3 regions of the Paenibacillus sp. FSL H7-0323 genome follow, and region 1 is predicted to be linked to each of the others. Evidence: predicted binding sites of a transcription regulator. Region 1 holds the regulator's gene; each other region holds the start of a gene.
What was found. Region 1 encodes LexA, which represses DNA repair genes until DNA is damaged. Its sites were predicted from a motif close to CGAACATATGTTCG; they were not measured.

Region 1 (9,943 bases):
ACCGGTGCAAGCTGCTCCAATTGACGGAATTCTGGCTGTTCACCTGCCGTAAAGTTAGCCCAGAGTGCTTCATAAGGATTAATTCCGATCATCTTTGTAAATGGGAACGTCTCATAAGATTCATACAAGCTACTTGCTTCCTTACGAACTGCAACTTCTAGTTCTTGTGGATCGATCGTATCCCCGGCGGCTTCACAAGCAGAACGAAATGCTTCTTCGACGCTCCGATCATCCCACAGCAATGTATCATCAAGGTCAAATAGTACAGCAGAAATTGGCATTACAGGTCTCCCTCTCCCTTTAACTGGTCTAGTTCTATTCGTGAACTACTTCAATGTTGTGAGCTTTAGCAAATGCTTCTAATCGTGTACTCATCGCATTAGTATCATAGCGATTCATAAGTTTTGTGAAAATCCATTTCGTACGTTTCCCTTTGTGCTTAATGACTACAGCTCCACGCGAAAGGGTGATTTTCTCAATATCTGCAGCTGGAAGTCCGCGTTCGCGATTGAATTTAATAGTGGACAGTCTTGCTTTTTCCACCTTCAAGTACGGACGACGGAAGAACAATAGCGCTGCCAGCAAATAGTACAGTACTACTCCCAGCCAATTAGCCAGCATGCCATTACCTTTGGCCTGATCAATAGAACCAACTACCCAAAACATAGTGCCAAGTATCACTAACACTACCGGAAATGCAATGTTGCGACCTTTAAAGACTTCGGCATTCTGGGTAGGAGATTTAGAGGCATAAATCGTATCCTTGCCTTGCTTCTTTCTTTGCTTGTTGATTTGCTGTGTGTTGCGTTGAACCATTCTTTCCCAAGAACGGGCCATGTGCGTTCCCCCTAGTCATCCTGAAATATCTATGAAAAGGAACAGCGAGCTAATGTTTAAGCCCCTTGTTACCTTGTTCATGCTCATCGTTATCTACTACTTCAATAGTATTTAATTGTGCTCGGAAGTTATTGCGGATATTCCCCAGGTAAATTTCACGAAGCTTGGCGCGTTCCGCCACTTCCTCTTGATTAAGGCCTACGCTCTTCTGTTTGCGTGCCAATTCGTTAATTCGCGCGACCAACTCATCAATATTCAATACTTTCCCTCCCCCTATAAATTAATTCTAACTCTGCCATGAGAAAAAGAGCTTGTCAAGGTCTACTCCCTGCAAGCTCTACTGGTCATTCTATTATGTTCTCAGAAAATTAATAAATAGGTAAAGTAAGTATGTCTCCAGCGTTAATTTGACTACTCTTAATCCCACTTGAACGTTTAATTCCTTCTATATAAACAACTGTCTTCATATCAGCTGGTTTATTCTTAAGGGCAATACTCCATAGTGTATCTCCACGTTCAACCACAATCCGCTTCTCTTCCTTCATTATAGTCGTCGATCCTGCAAATACATTTCCCACTACTGTTAGGCCAGATAATACTAGCACGAAAATCAATATTAACTTAATAAAGAAATCTTGACGGAACAACGAAATCATCCCTCCAAGCAAACGTTCCGTTATCTCTTTCACCTTAGCGGAATTACGGGCAACGTCATTATGTCCTATAGATTCAACCACTGGGGCCTTATCGTAGATGCTGCGGTATGTACTGTATTTTAGCATAATCATCATCCTCCAAACACTTGTTCTTACTTTCGAATTTATAATAACACGAACATGTGTTTTGTTCAATACTATTTCAGAACAATTGTTCTCTTTTTTTCGAGAGACTCAAACGGTTCATTTTATTATCATTCATCTACCATTTTTTAACTCTAGCAGATTAATATTTATAATAGTTAGAACTTATGTTTGTGCGAACGGTAGTTCTATGTTATAATTTTCCCAAACATTACTATATGGGGTTGATTCCAATGTCAAAGATTTCAAGTCGCCAGCTGGCGATCCTGGAATTTATACGAAGCGAAGTCCGCAGCAAGGGTTATCCACCTTCCGTCCGGGAAATTGGAGAAGCTGTTGGCCTTGCTTCCAGCTCCACAGTTCACGGTCATTTGGACCGGCTTGAGAAGAAGGGACTTATTCGTCGAGATCCAACGAAGCCACGTGCAATAGAATTACTAGGCCAAGAGGATTCAGAGAATGTTCACCAATTCGCGCAGACCATCTCACGGATTCCTGTCGTAGGTAAAGTTACCGCCGGGGTACCTATCACTGCTACAGAGAATATCGAAGACTACTTCCCACTTCCTACTCACTATGTAGGTGACAACAAAGTATTTATGCTGTCTGTCATGGGTGATAGTATGGTTGACGCAGGCATTATGAATGGTGACTATGTGATTGTTCGCCAACAACAAACAGCGGACAACGGAGATATCGTTGTAGCCATGACCGAAGAAGATGAAGCAACCGTTAAGACCTTTTACAAGGAACGTGATCATATACGGCTTCAGCCGGAGAATCCAGCTTATGAGCCGCTTCGCCTTAATCGCGTAACTATTCTCGGAAGAGTCATCGGATTGTTTCGAGATATCCACTAAGTATGCACTTCTAACATAAAAGGCTGTTCCGCATATGCGGAACAGCCTTTTTTCTACGTTTTTTTGCTTTTCCAACCACTTACGAACATTTGTTCCCAATGGCTAAAATGGCCATTTTCTATGAATAACCCTTTAGGCGTTCTGCTCATATCCTAATTAGAAAGGAGTGTTGCGTATAATGCCCAACTACCGAATTATTGTAGATCTGACCCAACGAATGTTATATCTTCTGGACAATGATATTGTGATTAGAGGTTACCCTGTCGGCATCGGTAAGATGTTAACCCAATCCCCAGTGGGTGAATTCACTATTATTAACAAACAACCCGACCCAGGGGGTCCCTTCGGTGTGTTTTGGATGGGACTGTCTAAACCACACTACGGAATTCATGGAAACAATGACCCTTCCTCCATTGGGAAAGAGGTGTCCCACGGCTGCATCCGGATGTACAACGAGGATGTGTTAGCACTCGCTGCTATTGTCCCTATAGGCACACGAGTAACGATAAGAAATTAAATTCGAATGGAGGCTCGGCAACCCCCAAATCACATTAAAAAATGGGGGTCATTACATAAGTAAGTATTTTTTCATTAGCATACTAGGAGTTTCGTGATTATATGTCGAATATTGTTAACAGGATTGCAAATTGAAAAGGATGTGTTTAGTTTGAATAATTCAAAAATTAGAACCCTCGTCGATTTTAAAGTCGATGCACTGGGTAAGCTGTCCGGTTTACTTTTAAATGATGAACAAGCTAGTGGAAAAAAAGTGAATTTGCTCACCTCTTTTGGCAGCATTCAGGGAATCGTCTCTCCAACCGTCTCCAACAAAGAGGATGTATTTGATTTAAAATCTTTGATGGATGATGTAATTGTAGACGAATACATATCTTATTTGGGAGCAGAACACCCTGATAAAAATTTCAGCTATAACTTTGTTGTCCTCAATGACGTTACTGTAAGACCTTATGCTAGTTATGGGACTCCGATCGAATACAAACAGCTGATTGTTTATACCGATCATATCACTGCCTTCAATTTTCTATAGGTTTTCATAATCATCTTAAAAAGCACCCTTGCAGCAACCCCCAATTTTGCATCATTTGCAGAATCGGAAGGTTTCTCTGGGTGCTTTTTTTGGGTTAATCGTGAAGCCGATCCTATAATTCCACGAATTTCCCTTTTAAAAGATACTAGTGGAGATCATTCAGGCATATCTTTCAATAAGCAACAATTTGAGTCTAATGAGATAACTAGGAGGTGTGATTATATGCTGATTATCTTGATGTACTTATTTGCTATTTTAGGAGTTGTTTTAATTCTAAGTGCCGCCATTATAAAATTGAAAACGCTATCTGCTTCATCTGAAATTTCTAAGCTAGTTAATGCGACCTCATCTTTTAACATCAGCTTCACCAAAACATTCATTCCCCCCAATCAATCTCACTTGATTGCACTTAACGAGCCTAATAAAAAATTGGCAATCGGTACCAAAAATCCGAAGAGTAACAAAAAAGCAGTAGCAAAGCTATACTCTTTTGATAATGTAATGGGATCCGAGATTGTGGTTAACGCACTCACCCTTTCAAAAGTCTCCAAAAGACATCAAAACAGCAAAACTACTGCAACAAGTGCAGATATTAACGTCCTTAAGGAAGCTGATGAAGAAGCTAATGTGATTGAAGAGCTTACGCTTAAAATATATATGAACAGCAAAGAAACGCCTGTGTATTGTATCTCCTTCTTGCCGGGTTTATTGCCTATTCAACAATCCGACAACCAGTACAAGGAAGCTTACTCCCAAGTACAACAATTACATGCACTGTTCAGGTCAATCGTATCTGAATAATTAAGTTGTTTTTTGCGCAATAAGATGTGTGAAAATAGCAACGTCCTTGTATGGAGATAAACTGCTTAACTTAAGCTCTAGCTCCACCATTTCTACATGCCATTGCTCATCCATTTTTATTTCATTATCCACAATATATCCGTAGATATTATGTATTCCGTATATACTTCTAATCTCATAACCACACTCCGCGAGCCATTCCACTAATTGATCTTTTGTATAGATGGTAATGTCTGTTTGAATAATGCCGCTATATTCCTGCGTGTTTCCAATACTGTCTATAGCCCCCATAGGATCTTTATTCATAACGGCTTTTTTCATCACTTTTGCCACTGGATTATGAGTTATAAGAGAAAGCATTCCGTTTTCATTTTGTTTTTTACTAATGTCCATTAACAATTGTTTTGGATCATCGAGATATTCAAGCACATTATGGCAAAAAATCCAGTCATATCCGTCCGCTAATACATCTGCATCTTGTAGCGTTGCCGATCTAAAGGCTATGTTAAGACCGTCTTTACATGCAGACTCTTGCGCAATGACTATCATCTCTGGAGTCGGATCTATCCCTGTAACTGTATAACCTTTTTTTGCGAATTCACGACTGGTTATCCCAAAACCACAGCCGATATCTAAAATAGATTGAACCTCTTCAGAGCTGCAGTGATTGTCAATTTGCTGCCAAGCGGAATGATAAAACAATCTCCCCCAAGGCATTTTAATGTAGTTTAAATAAGAATCCATTGATCTAGCAAAAGCCTTTGATGTAGACGCCATATCGCCATACCCCCATTTGTTTTCGACATAAAAAAATCTAAAATTGCACACTAAACCCATCAAACTGGTGAATGCCCGTACCATGTGCCACTACCTTTTGCTCACGTAACTCACGAACCGCCTTTTTGACCTCTTGTAAAATAGATGGATCTAAACCCAGTGTATTATGAGAACCGAATACTTGGGTAACTCCTGGAATTTCCGTAATCTTTTCTAAGGAGGCCACTAAATCAACCGGACTAGTCGAAGGGTAAAAGGCATAGATTGGCGTAACGTCATACAATAAATCACCTGTAAACAGATATCCGTTGGCATGATCAAAAAGGCTGATATGACCTGGCGAATGACCTGGTGTGTGGTATATTTCTATTTTACGCCCGCCTATGTCGAGCACATCCCCTTCTTGTAAAAGAGCTGTTGGCTTCCCTTGAAAAGGTATGTAGGTGTTAGGATCAAAGGTTTCAGGAACAGGAAGGGTGATGTCCCGGCTCATATCTTTTCGAATCTGGGCAAGGGACAAGCCTTTTATTCCGTTAATCAGCCAATCCTCATCCGCTTTATGAACATAGATTGTCTCGAATTGCCCATGACTGCCAATATGATCTGCATGCACATGCGTAGTTATGACAGCGATAGGTAAATCCGTTAACTGATCCGTTATTCTTTTTATATTATCAATACCTAATCCCGTATCAATTAACGCGGCTTGTTTTTGCCCCAAGAGTAAAAAAGAATGCACCTTTTCCCAATGTCCATATTCACTGATTGCATAGGTGGTCGGATCAATTTCCGTTACTGTAAACCAACGATCTTTAATCAATTACGCCCCCCCCATTCCATTTTCCCCTTACATGCTCTTCTCCCTTACAATAATCCGCCTGTTCATCTGCTTGATAGATTTCTTGATAGGGCAAAATGTTGATTTTGCCTGAGTCTGGATATTCGCAAACATCTATTCCCTGATTCGTTCGGAGATCCAGATACCTGCATGGTGCATCGGAATGATTATAAAGCTGGTGCGCCCCTTCCGGTCCCATTTCAAAAAATATTACATCCCCTTCAGTAACCTCCGTAAAACCCTCGGGTGTTCTTAACATCGCTTTTCCCGCTAAAATCACAAATATTTCTTCAGCATTTCTATGAAAATGATAAGGAAAAGAATATTTATCAGGATCTAAAGATCTGATATCAAAAACTAAATGCTTGGAGCCCACCATTTCAGCTAACCTTTCACTCGTATGCCAAGCAAACTCTGGGATCGGGGACTGTTTTTGTGTAAAAGAGACCGTATTTTCATTAAAAATCTTCACCATCTGCAACACTCCTCCTTATGTTGTGCGTTCATTTACAACAAATAAAGAATCCCAGCTACAGCTAATGAAATAAGACCACCTAAAGCGGACCAATTCGCTACTTTGTTTTTAGCTTTACGGTCTTGCTTAGATTCCGAATAAAAGTTACCTCTTTGTTGTGTACCTGTCGTGAAGGCTCCAACACATATACCTGAAATTATAAAGAAGCCCAATCCTATGTAAATAAAAATTTGCATGAACTTACTCCTTCCCAGGAAAGAATTAGTTATCTATATATAAGATATTTTAACATTAAATCCCTCTACTACGTGCCATGACTTTCGGACCCAGATGACGCTATTTGCTAATTTTGAGCCTTTGAAGCATGGTTTCGGACTCCAGTGACGTTATTCCTAAGGATGAGGCTCATATTGAGCGTTTTTAATGCCAATAGCGACTATGGAGTCCTTTAGTATCCCAAATGTGAGATAAAGCTCCATATAAGGTCTGTTGGGTCCTATAGCGGGCTCATATGCGAAATTTGCAACCTCAGCAAACGAAAATTGGCGTTCGAATGAAGTAAGGTACCAAAAAGAAGAAGAAGTGTGCCAACAACCATTTTTTTGATTATGGTTATGGCACACCCCTTCTACTCCGCACAACTCCTACGGCTCTGATCACACTTAATTCCTTTCAAGTTCAAGTGTTGCCAGTGAAACCATCACCCAAGGTGCAAACTTATTCGACGAATCCCCCTTAGGATTGTGTATCCGAAAAAGAAAAGCTTCCCCCGCCTGATTCTTCCAGACCATATAATCTTCTATCCCTTTATCACCGGTTGCCTGCAGATATAATTCTGCAAAACCTAGAGGATGTTCAATTAGTTCCCCGCTATGGTCGTTTGCTTTGCCAATTGCAGAAAGCTCGGTTTGTCCCTGCTGCTTCAAAGCTGTGAGATCGTAACCGGCAGGCAAGTGTTCAATTTGGGCATAATAGGTTGGATCCTTAGTCAATAATAAACGATTAGACTGCGAGTCTAGTGTGAAATCCTGAAAGACATACAGGGAATATCCATCACCTTGCTCAAGTGTACCTTCTTGCCCTGAAATCCCTCCCTCCTGTTCACCAAATGCTTTGGTCTTTGGCCGATCGGATGTTAGAGGATCAGTGGCCTCCGGACTGGCGGACTCCTGCACCTCCATAGAAGGAGTAGCAGAAGGTTCAGGAGTGGTTGTAGCTTCGACAACTGGCATAGGCGCTGCACTTGACGCTGTAGGTTTTGCCTCGTCTGTTGTTTTATTGTTACTACATGCACCGAGAATTGAGGAAGACAGAAGAATACTAGTAACTGTAGTTAATAATATTTTTTTCATTACGCACCTCCTTATTACTATATTAGTTATTACCCACATGAGTGACGTGTCCTCTTAATCTTCAAACCTTTTCTTCATTTTTATTGCTACGGATTGAAAAATTTCAAACAATCGACTCGTTCTTATTAACAGCTATGGAGTTGTGCTCGAAATTCAAATTGTTCCCGGACGATTCGGGCACCTACTATCTTAATTAATGCCACCAGATTCCATAAAGTGACCCATGAGATCTTAGTTCTTCTCGGTTTCATAAGGTTAATTGGACTGAGCAAGAGCAAGGTAGACGATACAACAATTAAAGTGAAAAAACTTACAATCACTTTTACTTTAACACTTTTAGAATATACAAAAATAATAAAATAGCGACTCACAGCCAACCGCGGGGGGTTCTGTAAATCGCCATTCTTAATGATCTGTAACTCAGGTCTTGTGTCAATACTCTTTGATAAATTCTTTTATAGTCAGAGCGATGCGGGAATATAACCAATGACTGACCATGACTATGTATAATCGTCTATAGAGTTATTTTTTTGATTTATAACTTCTTACTAATAAACTAATACCTTTAAAAATCAAAACCACTAATATCCCGAAAATTATCAAAGTTAATATTAAGTTTGACCAAACTATATCCAAATTCACTCCTCCGTCTCTGCATTTAATTCTTCTATCTCCAATGATATCCCATTATTTATGATAAATGAACAACTTCTTACACATCAAAATTATTAGCCTGTATAATATCCTCGATTAACAAACTGTTTGTAGGCGTTTTATAGGTATATCATAAATGATACTCAAAAGGCCAGCAGGCTGCCTATACAAAAACAAAGTAAACCCTCAATGGCAAAGGCGTTAAAGTTTTATCAGTTTAAGATTACAGTTAGATTACAGTTACTAAAGCGGCACTTAGTCACTAAGCTGCTGATATCACTAAAAGCTAGATTAAATCCACGTTCATCTTCCCTGAGCTGCAGCTCCCACATAGCCCGTTGACTTTGTTGATTCCACAACCGGAGGAGCCCGTAAAAGCATGATAATCCCATCGCTTCAAACACTTTAAACCAACAATTTAAGATTCTCAAACCCAACAGGGTTTGGGTCATTGTCATTATATATATTCCTTGCCGGGGATGTCGGTTGTATCTGGCTAGCGTAATGAATCTGTGAACACGTGAAATCATAGGATGGCGACTGGAAAATTATAAGGAAAACCAATTGTGCGCAAACGTCGATAAGGTATCTTTCACCTGCTCGTTTTGCTGAGCAATTTACTAGAAAATCTATTTCTTACCGTCCACTTTTTTGACTTTGGTCTAATTAAGAAAAAGTAAGAAGTGAGATCATGCTCATACAATCAGTTAGCGAGCATATGATTGTTGATAGAATACTTATAAATTATTGGAGGTTTTGCTAATGTATATGGTGTATCCTTATTGGTTCAGATCTCAATTTGTCCCCATTTGGGCAACTTCAACTCAAGAGGCTCTTGAATTAATGAGGACTTCAGTCCAAGGTGAACGAAATGACGAACTTTTTTATGACCAACTCATTCAACTTGCTCCGAATAAAGAACAAGCTGAAGTTATTACTTCTATTCGGAATGATGAACGTGGGCATAATCTTATGTTTCGACAAATGTACAGAGAATTGACAGGACATGAAGTGACAGGAGTTAGCGACGAAGTCCCTGAACAAGTTAATTCGTATAACAATGGTTTGCAAAAAGCCTTTCAAGGTGAATTGTCAGCGGTTGAAAAGTATCGAAAGATATGGTTCGGTCTTCCGTATGGCGTTTATAAGGATACTTTATATGGCATTATTCTCGATGAGCAAAAGCATGCAGCGAAGTATAATAATTTATTGATACTAAATTCAGCTGCAAATCAGTAGTCATTGTATCGACTGCCCTTCAGAAATCACAACTTTACTTTCATAATATTAAGCGTGTCCCCTCTGCCTTCTCTCGAGTGCAAATGTAAGTCTTATCTTGTACCTGTGTCATGACGGCGCCTTCCCTAACACGTTGAACTCATCCACATTCTCGATCCAATCAAATGTCCCGCCCACGATGTGTGTGAACGATGCGTCAGCTCTATCCATACCACCATTATTCCCCGCATTTCTTTCTGATACTTCGTATATGATCGAACGT
Region 2 (9,943 bases), 1.3 Mb from region 1:
CAAATGGTCTTATCAGCTGACCTGGGGGAAACTCCTCTATGAGAAGAATACCGACGCTGTGATAAAAGCTTTTATGAACGACAAAATGGTATTCACACGAGAGGAGTATGCTGCTGAGGCCGCCGCTTTCGCTGCTATTGGGGATAGTGTGCTGGAGAGTGGACTCTGTGGCCAATATTACAATAACATGACGCTTAGCGGCACGCCTGCACTGTTGCGAACGGATGCCAATATTAACTTTTCATGGAGACAAGGTTCGCCTGATCCTGCCATTCGTGTAGATGCATTCTCTGTGCGGTGGAGTGGGAAGCTGACGGCTGCTTTTAGCGAGGTGTATACCATTTATTCCTACTCTGATGATGGGATACGGGTATGGATTGATGGCGGGCTAGTCATTGATAGTTGGGTGAATCAGAGCGGCCAGGAACGAAAAGGGAGTATAAACCTGATTGCAGGTAAGCCGTATGAAATAAAGGTGGAGTATTATGAGAATGCGGGCGACGCCCGGGTTGTTTTGCAGTGGGAGAGTCCGAGCCAGATCAAGGGGGTTATCCCAGCGGGGGCATTTTATCTTCCTTAAAAAAGAGTACTTCAAGTGTGCAAGCGCAAGCAAAAAGCCCCGGTTTTCCGGGGCCTTTTTACGTATGAACGTCTTAAATTTGCTCGCGGTAGCTAATGTTGTTGGCGATCTTCTCGTCACGAACGGCTTTGCGCAGAACATCTTTGACGGTTTGGGCATCATGGATTTTTCGAAAAAGAAGCTGAGGCGCTGAGGCATCATCAGAAAATACAGTTAATGACCCAATGCCAAGCATCCGGTCCATGATAGACTGTTTTACGGATAAATCGCGTACGCGCAGCAATTCGATTTCTTCAACATTTTTACCGATAAGTCCGGTCTTTACCATAATACGCTGACTTGTAATGGTATATGAAGTTGTGTTAAGTCCTACGATTCCTTTGAGTCGATCCGAGATGCCGGCAGGTTTGCCTTTCCAGAGCACGACTTCTTGGATGACATGATTATTATCTACTGCGGGTCGATGAGCGGTTACTGGAGCGGTACCGTCAAGGCTGGTTCCACATTCTCCACAAAATTTAGCGCCCTGCTTGTATTCCGCTCCACAGGTGGTGCAATAAGGCATAAATACTCTCCTTTCCTGATCACAATTAAAATAATTATAACATAACAGTCATTTTACATATATTTCATTTGCGCTTTACACAAACCGACATTATCCTGTTAAGTGGAGGGATAAATAATGAAAAAAGCTTTACTAATAGGAATGCTGATGATGACTGTCATCCTTAGCGCCTGCAGCAATAATTCAACTTCATCGGCACCTGCCACGGAGGAAGAAGTGCAGGAGACCGTGCAAAACTTCTACAATGAAATGTCTAAACTTGAAGAGTCAGGAAAAACTTCTTTAGCGGAGTTCAACGAAGCCATTGCTGGTTATTCAGCAGGAGAACTCACGGACAAGCAGTTGGAGAAGAAAATTAAGCAATTCCAGAGTACCGCAACTGATTTATCGAATCAAGCCGAGAAAGTAAAAATTTCCTCCAGCTTGCCTGAAGACATTCGTAAGTTGCTCGAAGAGTCTAAAGTTGCCTTTGAAAGTGCTTATTCTTTAAAAGAAGAGGCCTCTCAAGGTGCTGATTCCGCAAACGTTACGGCTGAGCAATTTAATGAATTGAATCAGAACGCTGATGTAGCGATGTTATTCGGTATTTCAAAGCTTAACGAGGCAAGAGAAGCAACAGGACTTATAGACTCCGAAGGTCAGGCTACCTCAGAGTCTGGGGACGTTGTTCAAGAATAAATCAAATCAGGCGCTGCGCAGTTTATCTGTCAGCGTCTTTTTGCTGCGAATTTTAGCTTGGATAGATATACATTAATATACATCTTTTGAATAAAGAGTGACTCTTAAAAAGGTATCTTTTTCCTGATTATTGATTAATATGCGAAGATGCGGATATAATACAAACATACGTTCGTGTTCAGAGGAATAGAATATAATTAAGGAGGGGTTACCATGGGCAAAAAGCTGGAGAAAAACGGGCTGTGGGAAAGCAGCCGCATGATGCTGCCGGAGCATAAGATACGAATTATAAGAGATGAACGGGAAACGCTGCGCCGCATCAAGCCTATTCTGGATGAGCAGAAGCTGGAGGAGATTGAATGTACACTGGCTTTGTCGTTGCGGAGTCATGTACGAGTGACAGTTATTCTTTTTGACCCTTTTGAAAATACGATGTTAAGTGGTTTTGTGACTTCCATTCACACCCACTCGCGTGAGTTTAAGCTGCAGTGGGCGGAGGAATGGAAGTGGATCGATGTGGATGATATTGTCGAGGTCTACATCGTTTAATGCTGAGAACCGTTGCCTTCGCTTTTCTCATAAGCGATTAAGGTAACGGTAGGATTACCAGTCAGATGTGCAATGGAAGCTTCAGCATTCCGAATAATTTCCAGTGCTTCTTCCTGTTCACTAAGGGCTGCAACTTTATAGCTATCGCTATGAATATCCATATGTCTCCCACCTTTCGTTAAATATTTTGTCCTTTTTTGTGGAAATCATCCTAAAGGGGACAGGGGTACAGGCAAATAGGGCAGCGGCATCATTGAATATACCAAAGGGGTGATTCTATGCTGACTTTGGAGCAATTGAGGGAAAAATCCGCGGCGCGTCTGGTCGGGCTTCATCCTGTCTTGGCGGCAGGTGCGAATGTTTTGATTCAGCAAAGCCATGCGAGAGGAGTCCCTATCGTTATTACTCAGGGTCTACGGACCATTGCTGAGCAAAATGCTTTGTATGCGCAGGGTAGAAGCAAACCAGGACCGATAGTTACCAACGCTAAAGGCGGTACCAGCTATCATAATTATGGTCTTGCGTTTGATTTTGCGCTTTTGCTGCCGAATGGCACTAGCCTTTCTTGGGATATCAATCGTGATGGTGATAAGGATAAGACAGCAGATTGGCAAGAGGTTGTACAGGAGGCTAAGCGGCTTGGTTTAGAATGGGGCGGGGACTGGACCTCTTTTAAAGATTATTCACATCTGCAAATGACTTTCGGTTTAACTATAGATCAACTTCGGGCAGGTAAACGTCCAACGACGGACCAAGCCAAAGAGGCTTTAAAAAAGATTACCGGAGGGGATGATCAGGTGAACAAAGACGTTACAGTGACCATTAACCTAAACGGCCGCAAGCTTACCGATGGCGTTCTCGATACCGGAACAACCTATGTACCCATACGTGCGCTGGCTGAGGCGCTTGGAGCAAAGGTTACTTATGATGCTGTGACTAAGACAGTTAATGTAGTAAAAGAGTAAAACCACCATGCATAGACAGTGCCGTCCAAGGGGAAATTATCAGTGATAACTAACCTTAAAGGGAGGCATAACACTGTGAACAAGCTGATAACAAGCCTTGCATGCGGTACTGTATTATCAATGAGTCTAATGGGAGCTAGCTATGCATCAAATGCCGTGGGATCAGCAGCATTGGGCGGTATCCCCGCCGCGAATACCGGGATGGATGGGACTGCGGAACACACTCGGATGATGAATACGGAAGGCAATTTAATGAACGGCACCACGGGAACAATGAATCAGCATGAGAGCATTATGAAAGACAAGATCCGCATCGATGATAATTACAGACCTAACAACTACAACACCAATAACTACAATGACACCCGGAACAACTACAGAACCAACAGCACTGTCAACCCGGCAACCAACACCACACAGACCGGCAAATACCGTGCAACTAGTACAACAACGAATGCTGCAACTAACAAAGGATCTAACTGGGGCTGGCTCGGTCTGCTTGGACTTTTGGGTCTTGCCGGAATGAGAAGCAGAAGTGACGAGCGTAGATAATCCGCGTTTATAATAACCCGTATCGGTTCTGGCTGAACGGGTTATTTTTATTGTGAATAAATTTTTTTCGAAAAAGGATTGCGCGTTATCGATATTCATGATATTATATTTCTTGTCGCGTTATATGTGAACAACGTATGAAGCTTCAACACATAATATGCCGGGGTGGCGGAACAGGCAGACGCACAGGACTTAAAATCCTGCGGTACGTGAGTACCGTACGGGTTCGACCCCCGTCCTCGGCATCATAGTGAAAACCTTGAGAAATCAAGGTTTTTTTGTTTTTCTTGAGTAAAACTTCCGTCAAAAGCTAAGGTTCACTCCTTTTCAGTGCTTGTCTAATCACAAGTTCTGGAGAGGAGTTTTTTAATATGTAAGATTTCATGAACCGCCGTATATCAAACGGTAAGCAGAGTGGTATGAGAGATCCGAGCCTTTTGATTACTGTCGAATAACATCTTAATTTGTTGTATTATTAATTAATCTAGTTTTCAAGAACCAAGGAGGGTTAAAGTTTGCTTACACTGAGAAGAGCCGACCCGCGTCAAAGTAAAAAGCTCAGTCTTACATCGCTGCTTACGGGCTTGGTTACGCTGGTGGTTCTACTAACCTCAAGCATCCTTCTGATTGGCTCTTACGAGTCTAAAAAACAATCATTGATGGAGACTACACTCCATCTGAATTACTACAACGCTGACCGAATGACCAAAACAATGGATTCCTTATTTCAGTCCATGCGCAGCAGTTTGGAATACAGTGCTGACACACTCTCCGATGACGAAACCTCAACGCCGAAGCAAGTGGATGATAATTTGGAACTGATGCGCAATAGTAGCAATTACTTCAATTCTATCGCCGTGCTCGATGCCGACGGGCTGATCCGCAATGTAGTACCGACTAGTTTGGGGTCAGTAGGAAACCATATTACTTCTAAGGTCGGTTTAGAAGCTCTGGCGTTAAAAAAACCTTACATATCCTCCCCCTACATGACCCAAACCACAAAGAGACTAATCGTTTTTATGAGTCAGCCGATTTTTAGCAAGAATGGTACATATCGCGGTATTTTGAGCGGCACATTTTATCTGCAGGAGAACAATATTTTGTCTATGATTTTTGGCGACAATAACGTGGACGATTCTGGCTCCTATTATTATATTGTGGATTCAAGCGGGCATCTGTTGTACCACCCGGATAAGCAGCTCATTGGGAAGGATGTCAGCAATAACAAGGTTGTGCAGAAACTCATGAATGGGGAGAGTGGGGAACAGCAAGTGCGTAACACCCGTGACGTTGAAATGCTTGCCGGATACTCCAGCGTTCCAGCCAACGGATGGGGAATTGTGGTCGTTTCGCCGATTAGTGTCATCCATCATCAACTGATGGGGCACCTTCGGACCATTCTCTGGTATTCGTTGTTTCCGTTCATTATCCTCCTGATGGGCGTCATTCTCGTAGCACGCAAGCTGGCCCGGCCTTTTGTGTACCTGGCAAATCTGGTGAGCAGGATGGGCAAGGAGAAGATTGAATTGCCAGAAGCAAAGCCGCAATGGAGCCGAGAGGCAGATCTGCTGACCAAGGCTGTGTTGCTTGCCGTGACGGATATTCAGAAGCAGACGGATCAACTGACCCAAGAGGCTACGACGGATGCTCTGACCGGTTTAATGAACCGGAGATCGTTAGAGTATACGATGAGTCAGTGGATTGACTCAGGACAACCGTTTTCGCTCATTGTACTGGATGTAGACAAATTCAAACTCGTGAACGACACTTACGGTCATCTCATCGGCGACGAAGTGCTGAAACATGTAGCCAAAGTTATAGTTACCTCGGTTCGTCCAGACGATGTTTGCTACCGCTACGGCGGTGAAGAGTTCATCATCTTGCTAGCCCACACAAGACCTGAGGAAGCTTTCATCATAGCTGAAAGAGTCCGGCGGGCAATGGAACAAAGCAGGGGGCCAATCGAGACACAGGTTACAATCTCTCTAGGAATCGCCCATTATCCTTTTCATACATTGGAGCGGGAGGGGCTGCTGGAGAAGGCGGATCAGGCGTTATACTTGGCCAAGAGCAGGGGAAGAAACCAGACTATGGTCGCTGATGTTTGAAACAATGGCTCGAAATATAGAAGCATATAAACCTCCTTTGCTATATCTGACTAAATCAGATGAAGTAGAAGGAGGTTTTGTCAATGGCTATACGTTTAACAAAAGTTAAAAAGGCAGCAATAGCAATAATGGAAGAAGCATTAAACAGTCTATCAATTAGAAGAAAGCGAATAACCTCAATGAACAAGCAGTCCTTGATTACCCATACATATCAATCTACGTTTCAAACATCTACCCGACACTACAGAATCAGATGATGAGTTTAGCCGTCAACTACGCTCATTTGCGCATATCCTGTTGTGCTGTACGTGCTAGCCCGAGCCCCATATGCAGTGTTTGAATTCAGTTTAGTGAGATATAGTTTTCCACCTTGCGGTAAGTTATTTGCATAACCTACATCCGAACCAGTGTTAAGATTTGTGAAACCGGCATTATAGCTTGTCCCTGGTAAAGAATCACCTATCATTGTGACTCTATTAGCGCTGGAATAAAAGGTGTAAAACGGTAGTGACGCTCCAGAATTTGAGGGTTCAAATAAGTAGACAAACCCAACATAATTCGCGGCTAGGGTATGAAAATCATAAGTTTGAGGCTTAGTTAACTGTTCTTTTCGTACATCTTCTTTCAATTTAGGAACATCCCAACCTGGAAAAAGGTCCGAAAATTCTGGAAGTTCTACTAACATTCCATCGGGCAACTCATAGCCAACCTGACCATCAACAGTCCAAGAAGTACTGTATATTATAGAATTCCTTGCATTCAAGATGTCGTCTTTCCATTCCGTAGGAGCTGCGTCAACATCCTGATAAGCGAGCTTCTCTTCCGACAGGGAAGCGAAGTAGTTCTGCTGATTACTTGCAAGCGCAAAGCTTGGAGTGAGGAGGAGGAGGAGAGCCAGGGCCGAGAAAACAAAGAGAGATTTCTTTTTCATTAACTAGTAGCCTCCATTCTAAAATTGGGAATTTGGTTTTTCGTTCAACGTGAAAGTATTCGTTAATTGTTCATCGGAATTGCCTCCGTTTCATTAGTGTTAAACTATGAAAATGCTTCTTCATAATATATATGTCTTAATGTATCGAATTGGGGACAAAGATTTTCAAAAATATCCCAATATTGTTATTGTGTGTGATAAATAGGATAAAATATTTCTATTTTATAGATTTGACATGAATTCAAGACAAATGTAGAATATCATTGTAGACAGTTGTCTTAAAGGAGTTGATTAATAGAAATAATGAGAAAATTGCCAGATGCAGAGTTTGATATCATGAAAGTTGTGTGGGCCAATGATTCACCTATAACGACTAATGTTATTATGCAACAGCTTGGAAATGATAGGAAATGGAAAGCGCAAACGGTCATTTCTCTTATGTTACGGTTGGTTGAGCGTGGCTTTATTCGAACTGAAAAAAAGGGAAAAGAGCGCACTTATTTCCCTTTAATTAACAAAGAGGAGTACCTGAAATTTGAAACAGGCGACTTTATGGAGCGTTTTCATGCGAATTCATTCGTTAGCTTGGTTGCTACGCTATATGCTAGTAACAAAGTAAAGGACAGTGACCTCGATCAATTGGAAAATTGGCTGAAAGATAAGAGGGAGTGATATGCAGGGATTTTTAGTTACCGTGCTCCAATGCTCTGTATCTATGTCATTGCTGACGCTTGTGTACGCGGCAATACAGCCCTTTATATCCAAACGATATGTCGCAAAGTGGAATTATAGGGTTTGGCTGCTGCTTGCGGTAGGCTGGATATTCCCCTTTCGTCCACAGATTGACCTATTAGTTCTCCCTGTGACCATGCCGGATCTTCCTGCAACGCTTGTTCCATCCATAATCCGTACTGTCCCCTTAATGGACTTTGGGGATAGGGGGGATGCTTGGGCAACAATCTCTTTATGGTGGGTGCTTACAGCGATTTGGGGGTGCGGTATTGTAATCATAATACTGTATCATGCTCTACGGCATAGTCGTTTTATGAAGACGGTACGTCGTTGGAGTGATCCTGTAACCGATGCGAAGGTTCAAGGGATTTTAGACAGTGTAAGGTCGGAACTCGGGATTAAAAAGCATATAGGTTTATGCGTATGTGAAAGCGTTACAAGTCCTATGTTCATTGGCTTTATACAGCCTGTCATTTTACTGCCGCGAGTGAAACTATCAGATGATGAAGTGTATCTAATTCTAAAGCATGAGTTGATTCATCTTAAACGGCATGACCTCTGGTGCAAGGCCATGATCTTGATTGCAACCTCGTTTCATTGGTTCAATCCAGTTGTCTATCTTATGGCAAAAGCGGCAGCGGAACAATGTGAAATCTCTTGTGACGCATTGGTTTTACAAAACGCAGATCATCAACGGCGAATACAATATGGGGAAATCATTATTACTGTTGCGAGGAATGGGGCGAAGCTCCAAACAGCATTATCAAGTAATTTTTATGGAGGGAAAAAAGGTTTGAAAAATCGCATTTCTTCAATCATGGACCTAAAAGAGAAGAAAAATGGTGTTCTATTCCTTTGTGTGGCGCTGATAGGAATTATATGGATAGGGTCCGCGTTAACCGTTTCAGCTAACGCAGATGAACCTCAAGCATCTACTACTACCGAAGTTGTTACTTCGTCGTATGACAGAAATGACAATATTGATAGCGATAGTGAAATTGTTAATGAGGTAACACGCCTCAAAGAGCTATTGCGCCGCTATGCAAATAACCTAGGATATAAATGATGAATAGGAAGAAGGCAACCTTTTAGAAGGTTGCTTTTTTATTTTTAATTTTTTTGAAAAAGTGTTCCTATTATCTGTTTATAGGGTAGTATTAAAATACCAATATTTATATGTTTATATAAAATTATAACTAAAGTAGATTGTATTTCATAAAAAGGAAATGGTGGTGAGAAGGCGGTGCTAAATGATAATCAACGTCGCACCATAAAAGTATTATATACGGAAATGTATAGTTCATTGTTGGCATATGCACAAAGCAAGTTGAATGACCGCACACTGGCCGAAGAAGCCGTTCAGGACACATTTAGAATCGCATGTGCTAAAGCCGACAAATTTCTATTTTGTTCCAATCCGAAAGGCTGGCTATTTAATACATTAAAGAATGTTATTAAAAACAAAGTTCGCAGTCGGGCATACCTTAAAAATATAGTAGTAACTTCATTCGAAATAGATGAAAACGTTATCTTTGAGGATAGTGACGTACTTGATGTTGACTTTATATTTTCTGACTTAACCAATATTGAAGACTATAAATTACTTAAAAAAATTACTCTGGAGAAGTATTCAATGATGGAGGCGGCTAATGAAATTGGGATTTCTGTAGAGGCCTGTAAAAAACGGGTTCAGCGAGCAAAGAAGAAGTTGAAAAAAGTTTTGAAAAACATAGTTTAACCAGCCAGCAATCATGAAAATAATATAAGTGTTCTGGCGCAAAAAAACAGTGGCGCAGCAAGTATTGTATTCAACCTTGTTAGCAGGAGAGGTTACGGCTATCGTGGAGTGGATCTGACGAATGTCGCTACAATCCAAGAGGCTTTAGTGTTGCTAAAACAAGAGGCAAAAAAAAACCTTAAAGCAAAATGTATACGCTTACGGGTGGAGTGAAGAGTGTTGGGGCGAGCTTCCGGGGCAAAGCTTATTAGAGGAAGCTTTTACTGACAGGGCTGTAATCGCCATTAATTTGACGAAAAGCTATTGTTGGATGAACAAGCTTGCCCAGGATAAGTATCAGTTTCTCCCTAACCAATGCAGCGCGGAATCACGCGCCCGTCTCCTTCATGACATGATGCAGGATCAGGAATTAGTCAGACAAGAGTTTTTGGACTTTGCCCGAATGCTTGCTAAGCGGGGTGTAACTTCGATAAAAGATATAGGCTTTGACAGGCATAGCGGTTTGCTGCCGGTCCTTGAAGAGCTGGAAGCAGCGGGAGAGCTGC
Region 3 (9,943 bases), 1.3 Mb from region 1:
GAGTTAAATTCATGAATAGAAAAACCCCTATAATAGAAGAAAAAGAAACACAGTTAAGCTTATTTTAACCTTTCCCCAAGCTCAGTTGGTTAGAGCGGTCGGCTCATAACCGATTGGTCGGGGGTTCGAGTCCCTCAGGGCCCACTTAGAGAAAACCCTTACGTAGTAAGGGTTTTTTGCTATCTATAGGCTCCTTGTAAGTAGAAGTGGAAGAGTTGGAAAAGCGACAAAATAGAAAATGATCACATTTTGGTCACGGCGTTAGATCCACTGGTTTTATCATAGATCATCTGGAAAACGGTAAAAAGTATGTATTCTGTGGAACTGCCCTACTCTTGTAGAGGAAAGGGGGACAGTCAAGACATATAGACTATTAAGTAGAAGCACCATACGCCGTAGATTTTTGATTGAATTAAAAGCATGTCTGACACACTGGAATTTGATGATTTCTTTAAACAGGTTAATGCTGAATTTTGATAAGAAGCAATAAAGGATGCCGCATATTCGCTCGGCATCCTTTATTGAAGATGGAATACTAACTTAACAGCCTTTTAATTTATCATCAGAAGTTGATTAATAGCTTATTGATTATCCCCAAACCAGATGTTCTCAGTACCGGTCCGCGTGTCTGTCCATACGCTCACTAGACGGCCTGTTTGGGGGACGATGGCATTACCGATGTAGTCCCCAATTAGGGGGATGCCGGTGACGTCAAAGGAAGTTGTTGTTATCCGGGTGTTTGTATACGTCATACCGCCATCTCTAGATGTTGCTAGATAAACATCAAGGTTGAGGGGGTTGACTCGATTAGTGTAATAGGTAACGAATATTGCACCATCCGCAGGGGATACGGTGATGGCTGGGAAAAAGTTTTGGGAGCCCACCGGACTACCTGTAATGGATATTGGTGCCCCCCAATCCACACCAAAATTGGTGGAAGTGGCAAGAAAAATATCGGAATAACCTTCTCGAAAATCTTGCCATACAGCATAGACATTCCCTCGCGTCGTCGGTGCATTAGAAATATCTGCTGCGAGGGAAGGGTATGTCAGACATCTAAATGTATATCCCGGCAATGGATCTGGTGGGACTACAACGCTGGCGACCATGGTTTCAGGAGTAAAAATGACCCCACCGTCTGAGGATGTGCGAATTTTAAGATCAGTATTACCGGGAGGCTGATTGATCCATCCCACGATAACAATCCCATTTAATGTAATTGCTATACCGGGGAATTCTTCGAATTCTTCGACCGAAGACAGCAGGGAGGGACTGGAATAGGTACTACCGTTATCTAGGGAACGATTGAAGAATATCGTATTTCCCGGTATGAATTGTGTGTTGTAATCATGCGTATAACCAGTATATACATTTCCAAAAAAGGGACTTGATCCAGCTTTGTCGGTGACAACGACCACCTGATCATCATTTACAAACTGCCCAAACCCTTGATTCACGATGACTGGAGGTCCGAATGAAGAGGCATTGTCGGCAGATGTATAGGAAACGATCGACCCGCTGAGACCGTCTGAATCGAAGGCGTGGGCTAATACTACGAAAGTGGTCGGGAAAATATAATCAATATGTGGTGCTTCGATGCCTGCAAATCCTGTCGGTAACGGCAATAACGTTGTTGTCCAAGTGGCACCTGCGTCAATAGATTTGTATAAACCTATATTAGGAGGGCCTAATCGAAGATCTACAGCTACGGCAACCATAACTGAAGGATTAAGCCAATTTACCGCGATGGTGGGCTCAAACTGAACGCTTGCGCTCGGCGAAATTTGAATATTAGCCATGCAAAGCTCCTTTCGTCAGAGAGTTTTCGGTACTTATGGGTTCAGCTGAGCTATGAAAGTAAGTTCGGATTGCAGCACTCTTTGATGGGGAATGACGTTTCCTGACGAATCCGTTCCGAACACCGTGATAATCGTGTCTGCCGGTGCGTTTCCAGTTACGAGAAATTGGACTTCATAAGCTGAATTGCCTGCGATATTAAAACCGAGAAACTGGCTGGTGTTAGCATTAACATTTAATGAGTTGGAGTAGACTAAACCTTTACTAACCAAGGTATTCCATACGTAAACGTGATAGACTACGTTAGATGAAAAACTAAGGTTGTCATTATCGATATTAATGAGCACGTTGGATGCTGGGGTAGTCCCTGTGTTCGTAATGATGCCTGTTGTTGTTGCCATGAGCTTCACCTCTTTATTAGTTTGCTATATATATATGAATTGAGATTCATTGTGTTTGGACAAGGGAATTAGAAAAATCGCGGAAATGAATACTGAGAGGTCTAATTAGGTGGGGAAATACAAATAAAATTTCAGCATGATCTGAAGTAACTTGATTATAAGTTGAACAGCAATTGACGATTTTTACGACTTCTCTGCCACTGCTGATCTTGTAAGGCGCATGCAGGTAACTATTCGCTATCAGCAGGAGAATTTTAAGAATTTTAAATAGAAGGTCTGACATTTATTTTAAATAAATGTTATAATTATTAAATCAGTGTGTAGAGATATTGGTCTTTTTTATTGGGCCAAAAATATATGTCTCATGATACGTCTGCCATCTGAAATATTATTCACGGAGATGACAAACATGCATGGAGACACAAGACTGCCCAGAAACGGAAAAGAAGGTATACTATTTTTACTCATTATTTCAATCATTTCAGTTAACACTATTGCCCCTATTATTGTGGGGTTGGAACGCGGCTTCAGTAAGGAAGTGTATATAGATACACTAAAGGTTATTCCGTTTATGTGGATGATCGTAGTTTTATCCGTAAGATTAGTTGCAGGACCGATTGTTGGAAAAGTGATGCCGAAATTCACGGGACAAACCGATGGATTTAATGCAAGGATTCTGTTGAATACTTTATTGAATGTCACAGTGTTATCTATTTTACTATCAATTATCGGCACATGGGTTGGGACGAAACAAATAAGCCTGGATCCACTTAAAAACTTCCTTCACATCTGGCCGAGAAACTTTGGAATAGCATTTTGGATTGAACTGTTGGTTGCGCAGCCGATCGCAAGATTTGCGATGAAAACATTACACGCAAGACAGGATCGTAAAACAGAAAGTGTAAATGCGTAACTAGCTAGAGTGTAGTAGACTAATAAGAAATTCAAGGAGCGTCCATGGTGGGCGTTCCTTTTTTGCAGCAATCGGAAGTATCGAGAGAGACCCTGTGTTCCTTTGAAATTTGATTCCATAACAATTACGTGAACGATGCTTCTCCTGTCGGACACAGCTGACCCTTAAAGCGGTTTTTTTCCACATTTGCAATTCTAACGGACTCCATAGTCGCTATTGGCATAAAAAGTACCGCATGTGAGCCTCTTTCTAGGCATTAGCGTCCATGGAGTCCGAAACCATGCTCTTAAGGCTGAAAATCAGCAAATAGCGACATCTGGGTCCGATAGCTCGAGGTGGAGGAGGTTAGTTCGTTAATTCGTTAGCTCGTTAGTGCCGTGCTCTTCATAGATTTAGTCGCAGAAATTACAATGAGAAGCAGCTTTTAAAGGAACAATCAGTAGTCTCACCTCTACAACCAGCATATCTAGTATGCGGGCTCGTAAACCATACAGTAAAGCACAAAACGGCACTGCTCCAAACCATGAAATGGTTTTGAAGCAGCGCCGTTTTTGTTAACAGCCAGCTAAATTGTCAAATGGAGAGAGGGCGACCGAAACGAGGTTCTCAATTGCTTCCGATCGCAGTCCCAACCGCAGTCTCGATCGCAGTCCCGATCGCAGTCCCGATCGCAGTCCCGATCGCAGTCCCGATCGCAGTCCCGATCACAGTCCCGATCGCAGTCCCGATCGCAGTCCCAATCGCAGTCCCGATCGAGTCCCGATCGCAGTCCCAACCGCAGTCCCGATCGCAGTCCCAACCGCAGTCCCAACCGCTATCCCTGGGTTTCCACCAGCATTCCTAAAGTTTCATGCTGTTCCACAGCTGCTGGAATGCCCCGGATTCGACCTCGAAGAATACCGGTGCTTGACCGTAGCGAACAAGTCCTTGACCGAACAGCGTCAGCTCTACTCGGGCGTTGTCTTCCAGCTGTAAATAGATGATCTTACGGTCTTCGCTGTCGTAGATGCCTTGCTCGATCAGCGGCTCTGCTGCCAGTGGTTTAGCCGCTTGGAGGGCTGTCAGGAAGCTATCAAGCGCCTCGCCATTGGCGAGTGGCGCCTGCTGCTGGAGGCCGTTGTTCCAACTGTTGAAGCTTTCCCATTGAGCTGAAGTAACTCGGCCTTCAAGATTCAGCTTGCCGAACAGGTCGGCGCCGCTGTTTATGGTGATGCCGTTGGTGTGCTCATACAGTTCGGCGAATACCTCGCCGTTGATTACCGAATAGGACATAATCAGAAAGCTGGGGTCATAGCCCTTCACGGAATAGAGATCCGTTTCGCCGATGTTCGAGGCTAACTCAATATATTCGTCGTTACCGCTCCATTCGTTGATGCCGCCTGTAGTGCGTCCCAACTTATCACCGCGTAGAGCAGCAGCATCGGCAGCGTCAATGCGAGTCGCTGACTGTGTATAAATATTATTTTTATACACGACCAAGGCGATCATATCTGCCTTCACGCCAGACTCCTTATCTGGCAGTTTCAGCTTGGGAATGACAATGCTGCCGGATGTAGCTGTGCCTGAATTGCCAGCATTACTTGCTCCCGGAGTTACCTGGGCAACCTGCCCTGGGGAGCTCTGACTGTTCAACTGCTGCCATATACTAGGCCCAGCCAGACCGATTCCTGCGGCGAGCACGACACTTGCCGCGATATAAACGGTTTTGCGCGGACGCTTCCGCTCCTGCCGCTGCTCTATTTTATTGAACAATTCTTTTTTCATCTCTTCACCTGGTTTCATCGAATCCACCGCTTTCTTATATGTTGTTCGAAACTGATCTTCCTTCACTGTGGTTCCGCTCCTTCCAGCTCCAGTTTTAACAGTTGCCGTCCCCGCTGAAGTCTCATCTTCACGGCAGACTGACTAATCTGCAGAATCTTGCTGATCTCCTGGATGGGATAGTCCTCGTAATAATAAAGATGGATTACGGTTTTATACTTCATGGGCATCGCCATAACTAACTGCAGCAGAGCCCAATCCTCGGGGCTGTCTGCCGCAATTGGCTCAGCGCTCTCCAGCTTAACCTCGCGCTTGCGCCAGCCTCTGCCCAGTAGTGTTTTACAATGGTTGGTGATTACCCGGATCAGCCATGCCTTCTGATGTTCGGCATCTTTGAACTCCGGCGCTTTTTCTATTAGCTTGATGAAGGTATCCTGAGTGGCTTCTTCGGCATCTTGCCGGCTGCCTAGATGGACCAAAGCGATCCGGAACAGCATATCTGCGTAGATTTCGTAACTCTTCATCACATGATTTCCCGGCCGGGTCATGGATCGCTGCATGATACTGTGCCCCCCTTTACCTATAACACCATTTAGGACGGCATTAGGTCACATTTTGTTCCTGAGAAAATTCCTTATGTTTGAGCGTAAAGAATGCCTATTCATAAATTATCTCCAGAGGCTTACGGACTCAAAAGTCGTTATTTGCATATTTATAGGCTTTTGAGCAGGTTCGCGGACTTCATGGACCTCTGTCAAGAAAGTGGACAGTCACGCAACAGACATTCTAGTCAATTGCTCAGCAAAACGAACTGGAGAAAGATACCCCAGCGCGCCATGCATTCGCTTGCGGTTATAGTAAAACTCAATATATTGAAAAAGTGTCTGGTAGGCTTGCTCCTTAGTTTTGAATCGCGGATTACAATAAATGAGCTCCTTTTTCAAAATGCTGTGCCACGACTCGATACAGGCGTTATCATAACAGTTACCTCTGCGGCTCATGCTGGACTCCATGCCATACGCTTTCAACTGCTTCGTGTATTCATGAGAAGTATATTGAGAACCTCTATCGGAGTGATGTAATAGACCCTTTTCCGGTTGTTTAGCTTCGTAGGCATCTTGTAAAGCGCCCGAAATCAAGCTAGTTTCCATATGGTTGTCCAAACGCCACCCCACGATTTCGCGCGTGCAAAGGTCCATCACACTAGCCAGGTACAAGCGCCCTCCCCGGCAAGGAATGTACGTAATGTCGGTAACCCATACTGAATTGGGTTTGCGTATTTTAAATTGCTGGTTCAGCGTATTCGGGGCAATCGGATGGTCATGATTGGAGTCAGTGGTCTGTACCCGATACGTTTTGGAGACAATGGAGCGAAGCTTCATATGTCGCATGTACACACTCACCGTGCGTTCGGTAACGGTATAACCTTCTTGATGTAACAGGCGGGTGATCTTCGGACTCCCATACCGCTTTTGATGGTCTGTAAAATGATACTGAATTCGCTTCATTATCGCAGCCTTACGAAGCATATGCGTACTGTTTTTTTCTGTCCGCCACTTGTAGTACCCGCTCCGTGACACATGTAGGGTCATGCACATCTTCTCCAAGAGAAACTCGGAGCGATGTTTTTCAATAAACTGGAATCTCAGTTCCTTGGTTTGCTGAAGATGTGCACTGCTTTTTTTACGATCGCTAATTCCTCTTCCACATCGGCAATCTTGATATCTTTTTCTTGAAGTTGACGGCTCATTTCTTTCAACTGTGCCTCGAGTTCTCGTACTCGATCCACGCTAGCTGCCGGTTCATTCTTTAATTCTCGATACTGGCTCATCCATTGATGCAGGGTACTTTTTGGGATGTTGAGCTCTTCCGCCAAGTCGCCCACTGTTTTTGTTTGCTCTTGAATGAACTGCACTGTCTGTTTTTTAAATTCTTCGTTATACCGTTGTCGATGTTCTCCCATGTGAACACACCTCCGTGGACTCATTATCGCCAGTCTGTTAACTACTGTCCACTTTTTATTCTAGCTTCATCAGTGACGCTATTCCTTAAAAAGGAGGTCTTATATGGTGTTTTTCATGCCAATAAAGGCTATGGGGTCCGCTACACTTTGAAATGGAGTGTTATACCGCGCATAAGATCAACTGTGTCCGATAGCTGCTAAGAACCACGCCAATGTTATCTGTAGTCAGTGGACCTAATGTATAAAAAGGGGCTTCGTTACAAGTTTCAAGTTGCTTATCCATACTCTCTTTAGTCAAGTGCATCGGCACATGTTCTGGACCCTCTACCATCACCTGTCTACGCAAACGATGTTTACCTATTTAGAGCAGGGAAGATCAAAAAAACGCGTTTGCCCAAGCAGCAAAGTGCTGACTGCTGGACAAACGCGTCTTTTTTATAGGGCAACTCCTTCACGGGAGATTCTCCTCGATATGTTTATATGTATAGCTAGGATCATTACCTTTAACAGGAGCCCTGCTGTATTGAAAGATCCTTCCATTTTCTTTTCGATAAAAGTATCTTGCGTAGGGTTCGTCTGCAAAAATCACCGTGGTACTTACGAGGGGAGCTTTGGCAATCTGGGTGTATACTTTATCAAAATCTTCTTTCTTATAATTTCTCGTCTCTACTAGATAATGAATGACTTCTCTGTTCATATGATTTTGGAAGGAGTGGAGGGCTAAGGATGTTATTCCATAGATTAAAAGGATTAGAACGATGAAGATTAGTTTTGTTTTTTTCTTCATTAATTCCCTCCATATAAATAATTTGTATATAGTATAAGATAATATACTGAGACTGGTATGTCATTCATAGATATATGACGCAGGAGGAAGAGAAAATACTGGAGCTGGAGCAGCAAATTAAGATGCTGGAGGACCAGGTAAGTCCAAGGCTGCCGGGGTGGAAATCTTATGGTTTTTAATATGGGGTTTTGTCGGTATATTCATTATTCTAGTTCTTATTGGTGATACAGTTTGTATTTGCATAACAGATTATACAAAAAGGCAGCAAATAACAATAGTAATCCAGGCATAAGCGAACGAAGAATTGCCGGGACATACTATATTTGCTGCCTTTTAACTTATGAAGAATAATGATTCTCTTTTAGTCCTCTTTGGGTTCTTGCAATAAAATGGAGAAGGTCCCCGTTTCGTGATCCACCTCAATCGTCTCAATGCCCACGAAATCCGGGATTTCGGGGTGTACTGCATCTACATTATAATCCGGATGAGTCAGTAATAATTCAATTACTTTAATGGCTTCCATGTCGTTCCCCCTCACGAGAAATTCCACCATAAATGAATATGCAGAGCACTATTGCAACTAAGCTTATTATCTCCGTGATCCGTTGCGAATATGTGTCAGTCGTTCTTCGTTTCTTCCCATCACGGCCAATAATTGCCCTTGGAACACACGTCTTTGGATCTGATCAATCCGCTGTAAGGCTAGCTCGGCAGGAACTTGAAATTCTGCTGCGAGATAGGAGATGGCATCCTCCCGTTGCTCAGGCAATGTCATGCGGGAGATCATGGAGTAAGGCATCGCCGCATACAAGATAAAACGCTCGGATTCATCCTCCTGTGCCCGCGTGAAATGCTCTGGCATCAAGGTCTGATTATCACTGCCATGGCGAAGGAGGTGACACAGTTCATGAAGAAACTCTAGCCGTTGAAGATTGGCTGGAAGGCGGTTGTCGATAAACAGGCTGTACATCCCTGCAGACGCTTCAATGCTCTTGCTTCTCACATCCAAATAATGAACCCAGATATTAAGCCGCTCTGCAATATACGATATTGAAATTTGTGAGGGCTGATGAAGATTTAATCGCTTGTATAAATCCTCCGTCCATTTCTCAAGCACAGTCATTTGATAATATGATTTCATGTTCTCCAACTTATTCACCTCGTTTAAAATCACTAATAAATCATTAATGGGATCGTATGTTCGCATAAATGCGCAAAAGAAAAGCCCGAAGGGCTATGTAGAGTAAAAAAATGCTAAGGATACACAAGAACATTCGTTCTCATGTATCCTTAGCATAAAGCAATTACACACTAATATCAAGTGTTTTTCCTAAATTAGGAGCAACGCTTTTGCCCAGCATTTCCACCATGGTTTGGCTCTGGGTTTCAGCCTGATTCTTGGCAATATTCATGACCTGTATCCCTACATTTTGAGCTAAGGATGCTTGGCTCATTGCCATTGATAATGCAGCTATATCCATATTGCACCTCCTTTGTGTATATCCTGTTTATCGACTGTCCACCTTCAATTCATTAGGTGATTGGCATTTGTTTGCCAATTCGCCCAAACGGCTTATCTCCTTTTTACATATCTTGTGCTGTAGTCATTAATCATTAGGAGGAATTGAAAATGGGAATGGAACATGGTTGTGGTTGTAACGTAGGTCCGGTAGTAAGTCCAGCATCAGTAGGTCCGGTGTGTAGTCCTTGGACTTCAACAGGAGCAATTCTGGTACTTTTCATCTTGCTGGTTATCATCACTAAAGCTTGCTTATTCTAAGTTAGCTGATGTGCAGTGTAGCCCCATCTGGCGAATGCCAGGTGGGGCTATTCTATTGCCTGGGGCTGGTCAGACAGACCGTTATTTAAACATAAATTCTACCCGGGTTCCGTCTGCATAATCCTCCAGCTGATTGCCAACCCAGCTTCCTGCCCCGCGGTTATCGCTTGGCGTTATGTATTCAATGTCGGCACCAACGCCGCCTTCCTTACACATAGCCATTGGCCATTCATCCCGGTCATACCCCTTTTTAGTGGGAATCCCTTTTAAGGACTCTTTACGGTTCTCTTCAGCCTGCTCTCGGTTAATCGTACATGTGGCGGATTCACCTTTCGCAATGGCATCCTGAATATGCTTGGCGGTCTCAGGATAGCGGTCTGATGGGAAGGTTAGCTGAACAACACTCGAATCGGATGGAGACGAGGGGTCTGTAGGCTCTCCGTTTTGTTCAAACCAGTAACTAGCCAAAGCAAGTAATGCAACAATGATGAGACTGGAGATCCATTTTTTTACTTTCAATTCTGCTCCTCCTTTTTTGGCA

Region 2: MHH89_RS14300 (YolD-like family protein) is a predicted target of LexA. The motif match lies at 1,985-1,998, and genes of this name have one in related genera.
Region 3: MHH89_RS14340 (ImmA/IrrE family metallo-endopeptidase) is a predicted target of LexA. The motif match lies at 8,813-8,826, and genes of this name have one in related genera.

Annotation. Positions count from the first base shown of each region.
Region 1 covers NZ_JBBODB010000001.1:1,828,535-1,838,477, forward strand. The annotation lists gene MHH89_RS08380 (HAD family hydrolase) at 1-281, opposite strand, end outside; gene MHH89_RS08385 (hypothetical protein) at 316-837, opposite strand; gene MHH89_RS08390 (DUF896 domain-containing protein) at 887-1,096, opposite strand; gene MHH89_RS08395 (LysM peptidoglycan-binding domain-containing protein) at 1,206-1,619, opposite strand; gene lexA (transcriptional repressor LexA) at 1,871-2,497, shown strand; gene MHH89_RS08405 (L,D-transpeptidase) at 2,676-3,014, shown strand; gene MHH89_RS08410 (hypothetical protein) at 3,165-3,545, shown strand; gene MHH89_RS08415 (hypothetical protein) at 3,768-4,346, shown strand; gene MHH89_RS08420 (methyltransferase domain-containing protein) at 4,347-5,123, opposite strand; gene MHH89_RS08425 (MBL fold metallo-hydrolase) at 5,161-5,943, opposite strand; gene MHH89_RS08430 (cupin domain-containing protein) at 5,936-6,433, opposite strand; gene MHH89_RS08435 (DUF5316 domain-containing protein) at 6,469-6,672, opposite strand; gene MHH89_RS08440 (hypothetical protein) at 7,099-7,788, opposite strand; gene MHH89_RS08445 (ferritin-like domain-containing protein) at 9,205-9,681, shown strand.
Region 2 covers NZ_JBBODB010000001.1:3,138,358-3,148,300, reverse strand. The annotation lists gene MHH89_RS14315 (glycosyl hydrolase) at 1-580, shown strand, start outside; gene MHH89_RS14310 (PH domain-containing protein) at 654-1,145, opposite strand; gene MHH89_RS14305 (hypothetical protein) at 1,263-1,823, shown strand; gene MHH89_RS14300 (YolD-like family protein) at 2,037-2,372, shown strand; gene MHH89_RS14295 (hypothetical protein) at 2,369-2,533, opposite strand; gene MHH89_RS14290 (M15 family metallopeptidase) at 2,651-3,337, shown strand; gene MHH89_RS14285 (WGxxGxxG-CTERM domain-containing protein) at 3,413-3,889, shown strand; tRNA gene MHH89_RS14280 (tRNA-Leu) at 4,049-4,134, shown strand; gene MHH89_RS14275 (sensor domain-containing diguanylate cyclase) at 4,405-5,997, shown strand; gene MHH89_RS14270 (hypothetical protein) at 6,260-6,928, opposite strand; gene MHH89_RS14265 (BlaI/MecI/CopY family transcriptional regulator) at 7,232-7,600, shown strand; gene MHH89_RS14260 (M56 family metallopeptidase) at 7,602-8,726, shown strand; gene MHH89_RS14255 (RNA polymerase sigma factor) at 8,904-9,398, shown strand; gene MHH89_RS14250 (hypothetical protein) at 9,709-9,943, shown strand, end outside.
Region 3 covers NZ_JBBODB010000001.1:3,149,866-3,159,808, reverse strand. The annotation lists tRNA gene MHH89_RS14395 (tRNA-Met) at 79-144, shown strand; gene MHH89_RS14390 (sialidase family protein) at 582-1,799, opposite strand; gene MHH89_RS14385 (hypothetical protein) at 1,833-2,198, opposite strand; gene MHH89_RS14380 (hypothetical protein) at 2,608-3,111, shown strand; gene MHH89_RS14375 (hypothetical protein) at 3,952-4,941, opposite strand; gene MHH89_RS14370 (RNA polymerase sigma factor) at 4,938-5,432, opposite strand; gene MHH89_RS14365 (IS3 family transposase) at 5,643-6,506, opposite strand; gene MHH89_RS14360 (transposase) at 6,518-6,835, opposite strand; partial or broken gene MHH89_RS14355 (phosphomethylpyrimidine synthase ThiC) at 7,053-7,172, opposite strand; gene MHH89_RS14350 (DUF3139 domain-containing protein) at 7,287-7,622, opposite strand; gene MHH89_RS14345 (hypothetical protein) at 7,984-8,145, opposite strand; gene MHH89_RS14340 (ImmA/IrrE family metallo-endopeptidase) at 8,212-8,763, opposite strand; gene MHH89_RS14335 (YjfB family protein) at 8,927-9,103, opposite strand; gene MHH89_RS14330 (hypothetical protein) at 9,253-9,402, shown strand; gene MHH89_RS14325 (NucA/NucB deoxyribonuclease domain-containing protein) at 9,484-9,921, opposite strand.